Regions from separate parts of the Azospira restricta genome, predicted to be linked through region 2. Evidence: predicted binding sites of a transcription regulator. Region 2 holds the regulator's gene; each other region holds the start of a gene.
What was found. Region 2 encodes FNR, which switches genes on or off when oxygen is low (the NO sensors DNR and NnrR bind a similar motif). Its sites were predicted from a motif close to TTGANCTAGNTCAA; they were not measured.
Positions count from the first base shown of each region.

Region 1: IWH25_RS04930 (chaperone NapD) is a predicted target of FNR. The motif match lies at 2,164-2,177, and genes of this name have one in related genera.
Region 3: ccoN (cytochrome-c oxidase, cbb3-type subunit I) is a predicted target of FNR. The motif match lies at 2,628-2,641, and genes of this name have one in related genera.

Region 1 covers NZ_CP064781.1:1,017,346-1,021,392, forward strand. The annotation lists gene IWH25_RS04915 (D-amino acid dehydrogenase) at 1-428, shown strand, start outside; gene IWH25_RS04920 (enoyl-CoA hydratase/isomerase family protein) at 452-1,249, shown strand; gene IWH25_RS04925 (TatD family hydrolase) at 1,287-2,072, shown strand; gene IWH25_RS04930 (chaperone NapD) at 2,242-2,490, shown strand; gene napA (nitrate reductase catalytic subunit NapA) at 2,494-4,047, shown strand, end outside.
Region 2 covers NZ_CP064781.1:3,319,850-3,323,896, reverse strand. The annotation lists gene IWH25_RS15855 (NnrS family protein) at 1-475, shown strand, start outside; gene IWH25_RS15850 (SirB2 family protein) at 480-875, shown strand; gene fnr (fumarate/nitrate reduction transcriptional regulator Fnr) at 904-1,653, opposite strand; gene hemN (oxygen-independent coproporphyrinogen III oxidase) at 1,757-3,151, shown strand; gene IWH25_RS15835 (sulfite exporter TauE/SafE family protein) at 3,237-3,902, shown strand; gene IWH25_RS15830 (heavy metal translocating P-type ATPase) at 3,899-4,047, shown strand, end outside.
Region 3 covers NZ_CP064781.1:3,560,410-3,564,456, forward strand. The annotation lists gene ccoP (cytochrome-c oxidase, cbb3-type subunit III) at 1-262, opposite strand, end outside; gene IWH25_RS16965 (cbb3-type cytochrome oxidase subunit 3) at 259-450, opposite strand; gene ccoO (cytochrome-c oxidase, cbb3-type subunit II) at 454-1,074, opposite strand; gene ccoN (cytochrome-c oxidase, cbb3-type subunit I) at 1,094-2,524, opposite strand; gene ccoS (cbb3-type cytochrome oxidase assembly protein CcoS) at 2,818-3,021, opposite strand; gene IWH25_RS16985 (heavy metal translocating P-type ATPase) at 3,000-4,047, opposite strand, start outside.

The sequences.
Region 1 (4,047 bases), 1.7 Mb from region 2:
CGGCGAAGGGTTATTCTGCGACGCTGACGCTCTCCGAGGCGAGCGTCGCGCCGACGGTGAGCCTCACCGACGACGGCCACAAGATCGTCTTTTCCCGCCTCGGCCAGCGCCTGCGCATCGCCGGCACCGCCGAGTTCAACGGCTACGACACGACGCTCAATGCGGTGCGCTGTGCGGCGCTGACGCAGCGCGCGGCGCAGCTGTTCCCGGAGCTCAACGCCGTCGGCGCCCCGGAATACTGGTGCGGGCTGCGTCCGGCGACGCCGTCGAACCTGCCCTGCATCGGCCGCACGCGGATCGGCCGGCTGTGGGTCAACGCCGGCCACGGCACGCTCGGCTGGACGATGGCCTGCGGCGCCGGCGCCGCGCTCGCCGACCTGCTTTCGGGGCGGCGTGCGGAACCCGACTTCCCGTTTCACGTTCAATAACAACAGACCCGCCAGGAGACAGCATGAGCAACGATACCGTCCTCTACGAGGTGCGCGACCGCGTCGCCCGCCTCACCCTCAACCGTCCGCAGTCGCTGAACGCGCTCAACCTCGACATGATCGAGGCGCTGCGGCTGGCCAGTGCGCGTGCCGAGGCCGATCCCGAGGTGCGCGCGATCCTGGTCGCCGGCGCCGGCGAGCACTTCATGGCCGGCGGCGACCTGAAATGGTTCCGCGAGCAGCTGGCGCTGCCGCCGCAGGAGCGGCAGCCGCTGTTCGAGCGCACGATCTCCGACGTGCACCAGACGACGCTGCAGCTGCGCCGCTGCGGCAAGCCGGTGGTCGCCGCGGTGCGCGGCGCGGTGGCCGGCTTCGGGCTGTCGCTGATGCTCGCCGCCGACCTCGCGCTGGCCGCCGAGGACGCCTACTTCACGCTCGCCTACTGCAACATCGCGCTGTCGCCGGACGGCGGCGCCACCTGGTCGCTGCCGCGCACCGTCGGCGCCAAGCGCGCGGCCGAGATCGCGCTGCTCGGCGACCGCTTCGACGCCTGCCAGGCGCTAGCCTGGGGGCTGGTCAACCGCGTCGTCGCCGGCGACGAACTGCTGCCGCAGGCGGAAAAGCTGGCGCTGCGGCTGGCTGCCGGGCCGGCCGAGGCGCTGGCCAGCACCAAGCGCCTGCTCAACGAGTCGCTCGGCAACGGGCTCGCCGAGCAGCTGCACGCCGAACAGCGCGCCTTCGCCGCCTGCGGCGTCAATGCCGACTTCGGCGAGGGGCTGGCCGCCTTCTTCGAGAAGCGGCGCCCGCGCTTCGCGTCCTGAGCGCGGTCGGCGCGGCGATCCGGCGGGAGTTCGCGCGATGTGGATCGACACCCACTGCCATCTCGATGCGGCGGAGTTCGCCGCCGACCGCGACGCGGTCGCCGCCGCCGCGCAGGCGGCCGGAGTGGCGACGATCGTCGTGCCGGCGGTAGCGGTCGCCAACTTCGCCGCCGTCCGCGACTGCTGCCGGCGCTATCCCGGCTGCGTCCCGGCCTACGGCATCCATCCGATGTACACGCCGCAGGCGCGCGACGAGGACTTGCCGGTGCTGCGCGGCTGGCTGGAACGTGAGCGGCCGGTGGCGGTCGGCGAGATCGGCCTCGACTTCTTCGTTCCCGGTCTCGATCCGCAGCGCCAGCTGCATTTCTTCGTCGAGCAGCTGAAGCTCGCCCGCGACTTCGACCTGCCGGTGCTGCTGCACGTGCGCCGGGCGGTCGACCCGATCCTGCGCGAACTGCGCCGCTACCGGCTGCGCGGCGGCATCGCCCACGCCTTCAACGGCAGCCGCCAGCAGGCGGAGGTCTTCATCGACCTCGGCTTCAAGCTCGGTTTCGGCGGCGCGATGACCTGGTCGCGTGCGACCCGCTTGCGCGCGCTGGCCGCCGAGCTGCCGCGCGAGGCGATCGTGCTCGAGACCGACGCCCCCGACATTCCCCCCCAGTTTGCGGTCCCCGACCCCGCTTCCGGACGTGCGCGCAACGAGCCGGCGCTGCTGCCGCGGATCGCCGAAACCCTTGCCGCGGCATGGTCTTTGCCGCTGCCCGAAGTCGCCGGGATTACCTCACGCAATGCTATAAGCATTCTGTCTAACATCACGGAATGACCCAATCGGCGGGGCTTTCGCCGTATTTCGGTAAACGCTAATTTGCGTTTCGTCAAGAAATCCACAAATTATTTGTGGATTTTTTTTGGGCTTGATTTGCATCAAACGAAATACCGATTCCGGGGGATTAGGCTTGTCGCCTGTCCCGAAATTGAGAGTCGGAAAGTCAATGGATATCTCCAGCGTGATCGTCGGCGCCCGCCCCGAAGGGGCCCAGCAGGTGAAGCAACTGCTCGAGGCGATCGACGGCGTCGAAGTGCATACGGTGGCCGAGGACGGCCGGATGATCGTCACCATCGAGTCCGCGTCCGAGCAGGACACCGTAAAAACCTATGAGGTGATTTCCCAGCAGCCGGGCGTGCTCTCGGCGTCGATGGTCTATCACCAAGTCGAATCAAATCCTGATGAGGAGGTCTGAGAAATGAAACTGACGCGACGTGATTTCATCAAGAGCAACGCCATCGCGGCGGCGGCGGCTTCGGCCGGCATCGCGGTGCCGCAGGCCGTGCTGGCGCAGCAGAAGGGCAAGGACGACGGCGTGCGCTGGGACAAGGGCGCCTGCCGCTACTGCGGCACCGGCTGCGGCGTGCTGGTCGGCACCAAGGACGGCCGCATCGTGGCGACGCAAGGGGATCCGGACGCGCCGGTCAACCGCGGCTTGAACTGCATCAAGGGCTATTTCCTGGCCAAGATCCAGTACGGCAAGGACCGCCTGACGCAGCCGCTGCTGCGCATGAAGAACGGCCAGTACGACAAGGACGGCGACTTCGCGCCGATCTCCTGGGACAAGGCCTTCGACATCATGGCCGAGAAGTGCAAGGTGGCGCTGAAGGAAGGCGGCCCGAAGAACATCTGCATGTTCGGCTCCGGCCAGTGGACGGTGTGGGAAGGCTACGCCGCCGCGAAGATGATGAAGGCCGGTTTCCGCACCAACAACATCGACCCGAACGCCCGTCACTGCATGGCCTCGGCGGTCGCCGGCTTCATGCGCACCTTCGGCATCGACGAGCCGATGGGCTGCTACGACGACATCGAGCACGCCGACGTTTTCGCGCTGTGGGGCTCGAACATGGCCGAGATGCACCCGATCCTGTGGTCGCGGATCACCGACCGTCGCCTCACCGCCAAGCACGTCAAGATCCACGTGCTGTCGACCTTCACGCACCGCTCCTGCGAGCTCGCCGACAGCGAGCTGATCTTCAAGCCGCAGTCGGACCTGGCGATCCTCAACTACATCGCCAACTACATCATCCAGACCGGCGCCGTTAACAAGGAATTCGTCGGCAAGCACGTCAAGTTCAAGCAGGGCGTCACCGACATCGGCTATGGCCTGCGCCCGAACCACCCGCTCGAGAAGGTCGCCATGAACAACGGCTATCCGGGCGAGGACGGCAAGCCGAAGGGCAACCCGAACAACGCCAAGGACATCTCCTTCGACGAGTTCGCCGCCTTCGTCGCCGAATACACCGTCGACAAGGCGCACGAGATCTCCGGCGTGCCCAAGGACAAGCTGGAGGCGCTGGCCAAGGCCTACGCCGACCCGAAGGTCAAGGTCACCTCGTTCTGGACCATGGGCTTCAACCAGCACACCCGCGGCACCTGGGTGAACAACATGATCTACAACGTCCACCTGCTGGTCGGCAAGATCTCCGAGCCGGGCAACAGCCCGTTCTCGCTGACCGGCCAGCCGTCCGCCTGCGGCACCGCGCGCGAAGTCGGCACCTTCGCGCACCGCCTGCCGGCCGACATGGTGGTGATGAATCCGAAGCACCGCGAAATGACCGAGAAGATCTGGAAGCTGCCGGAAGGCACCATTCCCGACTGGATCGGCTACCACGCGGTGCTCCAGTCGCGCATGCTGAAGGACGGCAAGATCGGCTTCTTCTGGTCGACGACGACCAACAACATGCAGGCCGGCCCGAACGTCAACCAGGAAATCTATCCGGGCTGGCGCAACCCGAAGGCCTTCGTCGTC
Region 2 (4,047 bases):
GGACCTCGCCGGCGGCACCACCGCACTCTGGCTGTCGTGGCGCTGGCAGCTGCGCAAGGCCTTCGTCTCGCACCTGCTGGCAATGCACCACTTGGCCGGCGTCTGGCTCGGCGTCGCCTTCCTGCTCTTCGCCGCGCAGAGTCTGGCGGCGTTCGCCGGCAGCGGCTGGGGCGGTAGGGCGCCGCTGCACGCGCTGACCGTCGGCTATTTCGCGTCGATCCTGGTCGGCATGGCGACGCGGGTGACGCTCGGCCATTCCGGCCGGCTGATCTCGTCGGACGTCTGGGCCTGGCGGCTGTTCTGGCTGTTCCAGGGGGTGGCGCTGCTGCGCATCGGCGGCGAATGGGCGACGGAACTCGGCGCCTTCAATCCGGTCTGGCTCAGTGCGCTCGGCTGGCTGGGCGTGTTCGGCATGTGGGGCCGCGTGCACCTGCCGATGTTCCTCAAACCCCGCCCCGACGGGCGAGCAGGCTAGGTCGATGAGCTATCTGATCCTCAAGCACATCCACGTCACCGCGGTGGCGCTTTCCGGCACCGGCTTCCTGCTGCGCGGCCTGCTCATGCTGCGCGCGTCGCCGCTCCTGCAGACGCGGCTGGCGAAGGTGCTGCCGCACGTGATCGACACCATCCTGCTCGGCAGCGCGCTGGCGATGGTGATAATCAGCGCGCAGTACCCGTTCGTGTTGTCCTGGCTGACCGCCAAGGTCATCGGCCTGCTCGCCTACATCGGCTTCGGCATGATGGCGCTGAAGCGCGGGCGTACCAAGGCGCAGCGCGCAGCCTGGTTCGTCGCCGCGCTGGCGGCCTTCGCCTACATCGTGTCGGTGGCGCTGACGCGCGACCCGCGCGGCGTGCTGGCGCTGCTCGCCGGCTAGGGCGGCGCGGGGCAGGGTGGTCGGCGGTTCAGCCGCGGCCCTGCTGGTGGTTCATCAACTGCTTGAGACCGGGGATGTTGAGGATGCGCACGTGCTTCTGCTGCACGGCGATCAGGCCTTCCTCCTGGAAGCGGGAGAAGGCGCGGCTGACGGTCTCCAGCTTCAGGCCGAGGTAGCTGCCGATCTCCTCGCGCGTCATGCGCAGGTAGAACTCGGCCGGCGAGTAGCCGCGCGCGGTGAAGCGCTGCGACAGGTTGAGCAGGAAGGCGGCCAGCCGTTCCTCGGCGCGCATCGTGCCGAGCAGCATCATCACGCCGTGGTCGCGGACGATCTCGCGGCTCATCACCTTGTGGAAATGGTGCTGCAGCGTGTGGATCTCGCGCGACAGGCCTTCGAGGTGCGAGAACGGGATCGCGCACACTTCGCTGTCTTCCAGCGCGACCGCGTTGCAGGAATGGATTTCGGTGCTGATGCCGTCGAGGCCGAGCAGCTCGCCGGTCATCTGGAAGCCGGTGACCTGTTCGCGGCCGTCCTCGAGCAGCACGTCGGTCTTGAAGAAGCCGCTGCGCACCGCGAAGATCGAGTCGAACGGCTCGCCGGCGCGGTACAGGTGCTCGCCGCGCTTCAGCCGGCGGCGGTTGGAAACGAGTTCGTCGAGCTTTTCCACCTCGTCGTGGGAGAGCCCCATTGGCAGGCAGAGTTCGTGCAGGTTACAGTTGGAGCACGCCGTCTTCACTTCGACCAGCGAAATCGGGGTTGCGATCTTTCTGTTAGGCATTTCCGCTCCGGCGTTTGAGGGGTCTAAAGCCCCTTTGATCCATGTCAACGTGCGCGTTTACGGGGCACACGATAATCCGTAGCACACCAACCGCTCAACACCAATGAACTTCGCCGCACCCAACCTCGTCTTCGACCCGCAGATTCTCCGCCGCTTCGACATCAACGGTCCCCGCTACACGTCGTACCCGACCGCGGACCGCTTCGTCGAGGCCTTCGATGCGGAGGCCTACAAGCTCTGGCTGGGAAAGCGCAACATCGGCGGCATCAGCCGACCGCTGTCATTGTACTTCCATATCCCGTTCTGCAACACCATCTGCTACTACTGCGCCTGCAACAAGATCATCACCAAGGATCACGGGCGCTCGGCCAAGTACCTGAAATACCTGGCGAAAGAGCTGGACCTGCAGAGCCAGTACCTGGACGGCACGCACGACGTCATCCAGCTGCACTGGGGCGGCGGCACGCCGACCTTCCTCTCGCACGACGAGATGCGGCAGCTGATGGCCTCGACCCGCAAGCACTTCAACCTGCTCGACGGCGGCGAATACTCGATCGAGGTCGACCCGCGCAAGGTCGACGTCGCCACCGTGCAGCTCCTCGGCGAGCTCGGCTTCAACCGCATGAGCCTCGGCGTGCAGGACTTCGACGAGCGCGTGCAGCAGGCGGTCAACCGCATCCAGACCGAAGAGGAAACCGAGACCGTGATCCGCGCCGCGCGCGGCAACGGCTTCAAGTCGGTGTCGATCGACCTGATCTACGGCCTGCCGTTCCAGACGGTGATGGGCTTCAACCGTACGCTCGAGCGCGTGCTGGCGATGGACCCCGACCGCCTGTCGATCTACAACTACGCGCACCTGCCGAGCCTGTTCAAGCCGCAGCGCCGGATCGCCGACGCCGACCTGCCGTCGCCCGACACCAAGATGCAGATCCTGTCGCTGGCGATCCGCAAGCTGACGGAGGCCGGCTACGTCTACATCGGCATGGACCACTTCGCCAAGCCCGAGGACGAGCTCGCCGTCGCCCAGCGCCAGGGCCGGCTGCACCGCAACTTCCAGGGCTACTCGACCTACGCCGACTGCGACCTGCTGGCCTTCGGCATCTCGGCGATCGGCAAGGTCGGGCCGACCTACGAGCAGAACGTGAAGACGCTCGACGAGTACTACGACCGCCTCGACGCCGGTATCCTGCCCGTCTATCGCGGCATCGAGCTGTCGGCCGACGACATCCTCCGTCGCGCGATCATCCAGGCGCTGATGTGCCACTTCGAGCTGTCGCTCGAATCGATCGAGATCGCCCACCTGATCGACTTCCGCAAGTACTTCGCCGCGGAGCTCGAGGACCTCAAGGAGATGCAGGCGGCCGGGCTGGTCAACATCGACGACAAGTGGATCACCGTGCTGCCGCCGGGACGCATGCTGGTGCGCGCGATCTCGATGGTCTTCGACCGTTACCTGCGCGCCGACCGGCAGCGCACGCGCTATTCGAAAGTCATTTGAGGGGCGGGGGGCTGGGGACCAGGGGCTAGAGTAAAATACGCAGGTTTATTGCTAGCCTCTAGCCCCTGGTCCCCAGCTCCTCTTAATGCCCGATTCCGGTTATCTCGCGCTGTTCCTCGTCGGCCTGCTCGGCGGCACGCACTGCGTCGGCATGTGCGGCGGCATCGTCGGCGCGCTGTCGCTGGGTGGCCCGTCGCGGCTGTCGCTGCACCTCGCCTACAACCTCGGCCGCATCCTCTCATACGGCTTCGCCGGCGCGCTGGTTGGCGCCGTCGGCGGCGCGCTGGCGCTGTCCGGCCAGCTGCCCGTGCGCCTTGCGCTGCATGCTGCGGCCAGCCTGATGCTGATCGCGCTCGGCCTCTACCTGATCGGCGTCACGCGCGCGCTGGCCTTCACCGAACGCCTCGGCCAGCGGCTGTGGCGGCGCATCCAGCCGCTGACGCGGCGCTTCCTGCCGGCCGACACCCCGGCGCGCGCCTTCCCGCTCGGCCTGCTGTGGGGCTGGCTGCCCTGCGGCCTGGTCTATAGCGCGCTGGCGACCGCGCTCACCGCCGGCTCGCCGGCGCGGGGGGCGCTCTTGATGCTGGCCTTCGGCGCCGGCACGCTGCCCAACCTGCTGCTCGCCGGGCTGCTGCTCGCGCGGCTGCGCGCCTTCGTGCAGCAGCCGTGGCTGCGCGGCGTCGCCGGCGCGACGGTCGCCGGCTTCGGCGTCTGGGGGCTGTTCGGCGTCTGGCGGCTGGCGGCCGCATGAGCGCCTCCGTGCCCCGCGACCTCTCCCGCCAGTTCGACCTGCCGATCGGCGGCATGACCTGCGCCGCCTGCGCGACGCGCATCGAGAAGGTGCTCAACCGGCTGCCCGGTGTCGACGCCAGCGTGAACCTCGCCGCCGAGCAGGC
Region 3 (4,047 bases), 240 kb from region 2:
CTCCCGGGTAGCTGCCGAGGCCGGGATAGAGCGCCAGGTAGCCGAGCGAGAAGACGACGGTGATGACGAACAGCCAGCTCCACCATTTCGGCATCGGGTTGTTGTATTCCTCGAGGGTCTCGTCCCAGACGTGGCCGGTGGTCTTGCCCATCGTGATGGGAGCCTTGTTCTGCACGAACAGCAGCACCCAGCAGCCGACGATGCCGACCAGGACCGTCAGAATGACGAACCAGTTCCAGAACTCATTCACAAAATCGCTCATGATGTCTTCCTTTGTTCGAGGCGAGCCGGCCCGGCGTGGACGCGGTCGCCATCATCCTCTGCGAACGGCAGGTTGGCGGCTTCCTCGAAGCGCGCCTTCCTGTTCCCGCCGTAAGCCCACCAGACGATGCCGATGAATACCGCAAACGACAGCACCGTGACGATGGAACGCAGATCGTTGATGTCCATGATTTACTTGGTGTCCTTGAGCGCCGTGCCGAGGCCCTGCAGGTAGGCGATCAGGACGTCCATTTCGGTCTTGTCGCCGATGGCCGCCTTGGCGCCCTTCTTGTCTTCCTCGGTATAGGGCACGCCGACCTTCGACAGCGCGCTCATCTTGGCCTCGATGTCGGCACCGACGGTCTCCTTGGCCGCGCGCTTGGCGAGCCACGGATAGGCCGGCATGTTCGACTCCGGAACCACGTCGCGCGGGTTCATCAGGTGGGCGACGTGCCACTCGTCGGAGTAGCGGCCGCCGACGCGATGCAGGTCGGGACCGGTGCGCTTGGAACCCCACTGGAAGGGATGGTCATAAACGAACTCCCCCGCCACCGAGTAGCGGCCGTAGCGCTCCGTCTCGGCGCGGAAGGGGCGGATCATCTGCGAGTGGCAGTTGTAGCAGCCTTCGCGGATGTAGACATCACGACCGGCCAGCTGCACGGCGTCGTACGGCTTCAGGCCCGGCACCGGCTGCGTCGTGGACTTCTGGAAGAACAGCGGGACGATCTCGACCAGGCCGCCGACGCTGACCACGAGCAGGGTCAGGACGATCATCAGGCCGAGGTTACGTTCGATCTTGTCGTGCGTAAGCATTTTGTTTTATCTCCCTGAATCAGGCGTGATGGCCCGCCGGCGCGAGCACCGGGGCATCCGCGGTATTGCCGCCGGCCATGGTCTTGAACATGTTGTAGGCCATGATCACCATGCCGGAGAGGAAGAGCAGGCCGCCGACGAAGCGGATCGTCCAGAACGGATAGCTGCCCTTGACCGCCTCGACGAAGCTGTAGGTCAGCGTGCCGTCCGGGTTGACCGCACGCCACATCAGGCCCTGCATCACGCCGGCGATCCACATCGAGGCGATGTAGAGCACGACGCCGATGGTCGCCACCCAGAAATGCACCGTGATCAGCTTGACGCTGAACATCTCCTGCTTGCCGAAGAGCTTCGGCAGCAGGTAGTAGATCGAGCCGATCGAGACCATCGCCACCCAGCCGAGCGCGCCGGAGTGCACGTGGCCGACGGTCCAGTCGGTGTAGTGCGACAGCGCGTTCACCGTCTTGATCGCCATCATCGGGCCTTCGAAGGTCGACATGCCGTAGAACGACAGCGAGGTGATCAGGAACTTCAGGATCGGGTCGTCGCGCAGCTTGTGCCAGGCGCCCTGCAGGGTCATGATGCCGTTGATCATGCCGCCCCAGGACGGCGCCAGCAGGATCAGCGAGAACAGCATGCCGACCGACTGCGTCCAGTCCGGCAGCGCGGTGTAGTGCAGGTGGTGCGGGCCGGCCCACATATAGGTGAAGATCAGCGCCCAGAAGTGCACCACCGACAGGCGGTAGGAATACACCGGGCGACCGGCCTGCTTCGGCACGAAGTAGTACATCATGCCGAGGAAGCCGGCGGTCAGGAAGAAGCCGACCGCGTTGTGGCCGTACCACCACTGCACCATCGCGTCCTGGGCACCGGCGTAGCAGGAGTAGGACTTGAACAGGCTGACCGGGATCTCGCAGCTATTGACCACGTGCAGCAGCGCGACGGCGAGGATGAAGCCGCCGAAGAACCAGTTGGCCACGTAGATGTGGCTGACCGTGCGCTTGGCTATGGTGCCGAAGAAGACGACCGCATAGGAGACCCAGACCGCGGTGATCAGCAGGTCGATCGGCCATTCCAGCTCGGCGTACTCCTTGCCGGAGGTCATGCCCATCGGCAGCGTGATCGCCGCCAGCAGGATCACCACCTGCCAGCCCCAGAAGGTGAAGGCAGCGAGCGGGCCGCAGAAGAGCCGGGCGTGGCAGGTGCGCTGGACGCACCAGTAGGAGGTTGCAAAGAGCGCACAGCCACCGAACGCAAAGATGACCGCGTTGGTGTGGAGCGGACGCAGGCGCCCATAGGACAGGAACTCGATACCGTAGGTCAGGTCGGGCCAGACGAGCTGGGCAGCGATGAAGACGCCCATCGCCATGCCGACGATGCCCCAAATGACGGTCATGACAGCAAATTGCCGCACTACCTTATAGTTGTAGTTAGATTGCGTTTCCGACATGGAACCACCTCTTTATTGATAAAAAGGAAAGCTACACATGCTACCCCCCTGATATTTCTAGGTAGCGCGATGAGGATGGTATTTTAACCCATCTCAAGACGATTTGATTCATATCAAGTTGCGGCGCACAAAATCAAAAAGTCCCGATTTGGGCAAAAAAAAGGGTGCGTCGCAACGCACCCCAACCCCAACAGAGAAACGAACCGGTCTGCTCCGCCCGACAAAAACCGGGCAACCGCAAACCAACTGAGGCGGATTTTGCGCTCCGCCCCGGGCGCCGTCTTTGATTCAGATCAAGCATTTCCCTCACGACCGGAAGGGGTATCCTGCTGCGACGCAGCAGCCTCCGTCGGCGGTCGGTCGTCGTCCATCAGGATGCGGTAGGCCGGCCCTTCCATGTCGTCGAACTGGCCGCTCCTGACCGACCACCAGAACGCGACGCCAATCAGGAAGACAAGCACGACCGACAACGGGATCAGCAGGTAGAGACTTTCCATCGGGCCTCCGCGCGCTGCAGGCGCAGCGAGTTCAACACCACCAGCAGCGAACTGCCGGACATGCCGATGCCGGCCATCCACGGCGTGATGAAGCCGAACATGGCGAGCGGCAGGGCCACGAAATTATAGACAAAGGACCAGACCAGGTTCTGGCGCACGATGCGCAGCGTGCGCCGGGCGATCTGCAGGCCTTCGCGCAGGTGGTCGAGGTTCTCCGAGAGCAGCACGAAATCGGCCTGCGTCCGCGCCAGCGCGGCGCCGCCGCCCATCGCCACCGAGACGTGCGCCTGCGCCAGCACCGGCGCATCGTTCACGCCGTCGCCGACCATCGCCACCGTCCGGCCCAGACCCTGCAGGTGACGCACGAACTCGTGCTTGCCCTGCGGCGAGACGCCGGCGCGGACGTCGTCGATCCCCAGCTGCGCCGCCACCCGCTGCGCCACCGGCGGCGCGTCGCCGGTCAGCAGCGACACTGCGCAGCCAGCGGCCTTCAGCTCGGCGACCAGATCGGCGGCTTCCGGCCGCAGCTCGTCGCCGATGCGGAACACCGCCAGCCAGCCGCTCTCGTCGGCGAGCGCGATCGCCGTATCGTTCTGCTGCAGCAGCTCCACGCCGGCCGGCAGCATCGGCTCGCTGTGCACCGCCGCGACCCACTCGGGGCGGCCGATGCGCAGTTCGCGCCCCTGCCATTCGCCGACGACGCCGCTGCCGGGCACGTTGCGGTCGACGACGACGGCCGCCTGCGGCGCACCGGCAGCCTCGACCAGCGCCCGCGCCAGCGGGTGCTCGGACGAGCGCTCGAGCGCGGCGGCAAGCGCCAGGCACTGTACTTCGCTCAGCGCGCCGAGCGCCCGCGTTTCGAGCAGACGCATGCGTCCACTGGTCAGCGTCCCGGTCTTGTCGAACACGAAATGGTCGGCCCGCGCCAGCCCTTCGATGCCGTGGCCGCGCGTCACCAGCAGACCGGCGCGCGCCAGCGCGCCGCTGGCCACCGTCAGCGTCACCGGCGTCGCCAGCGACAGCGCG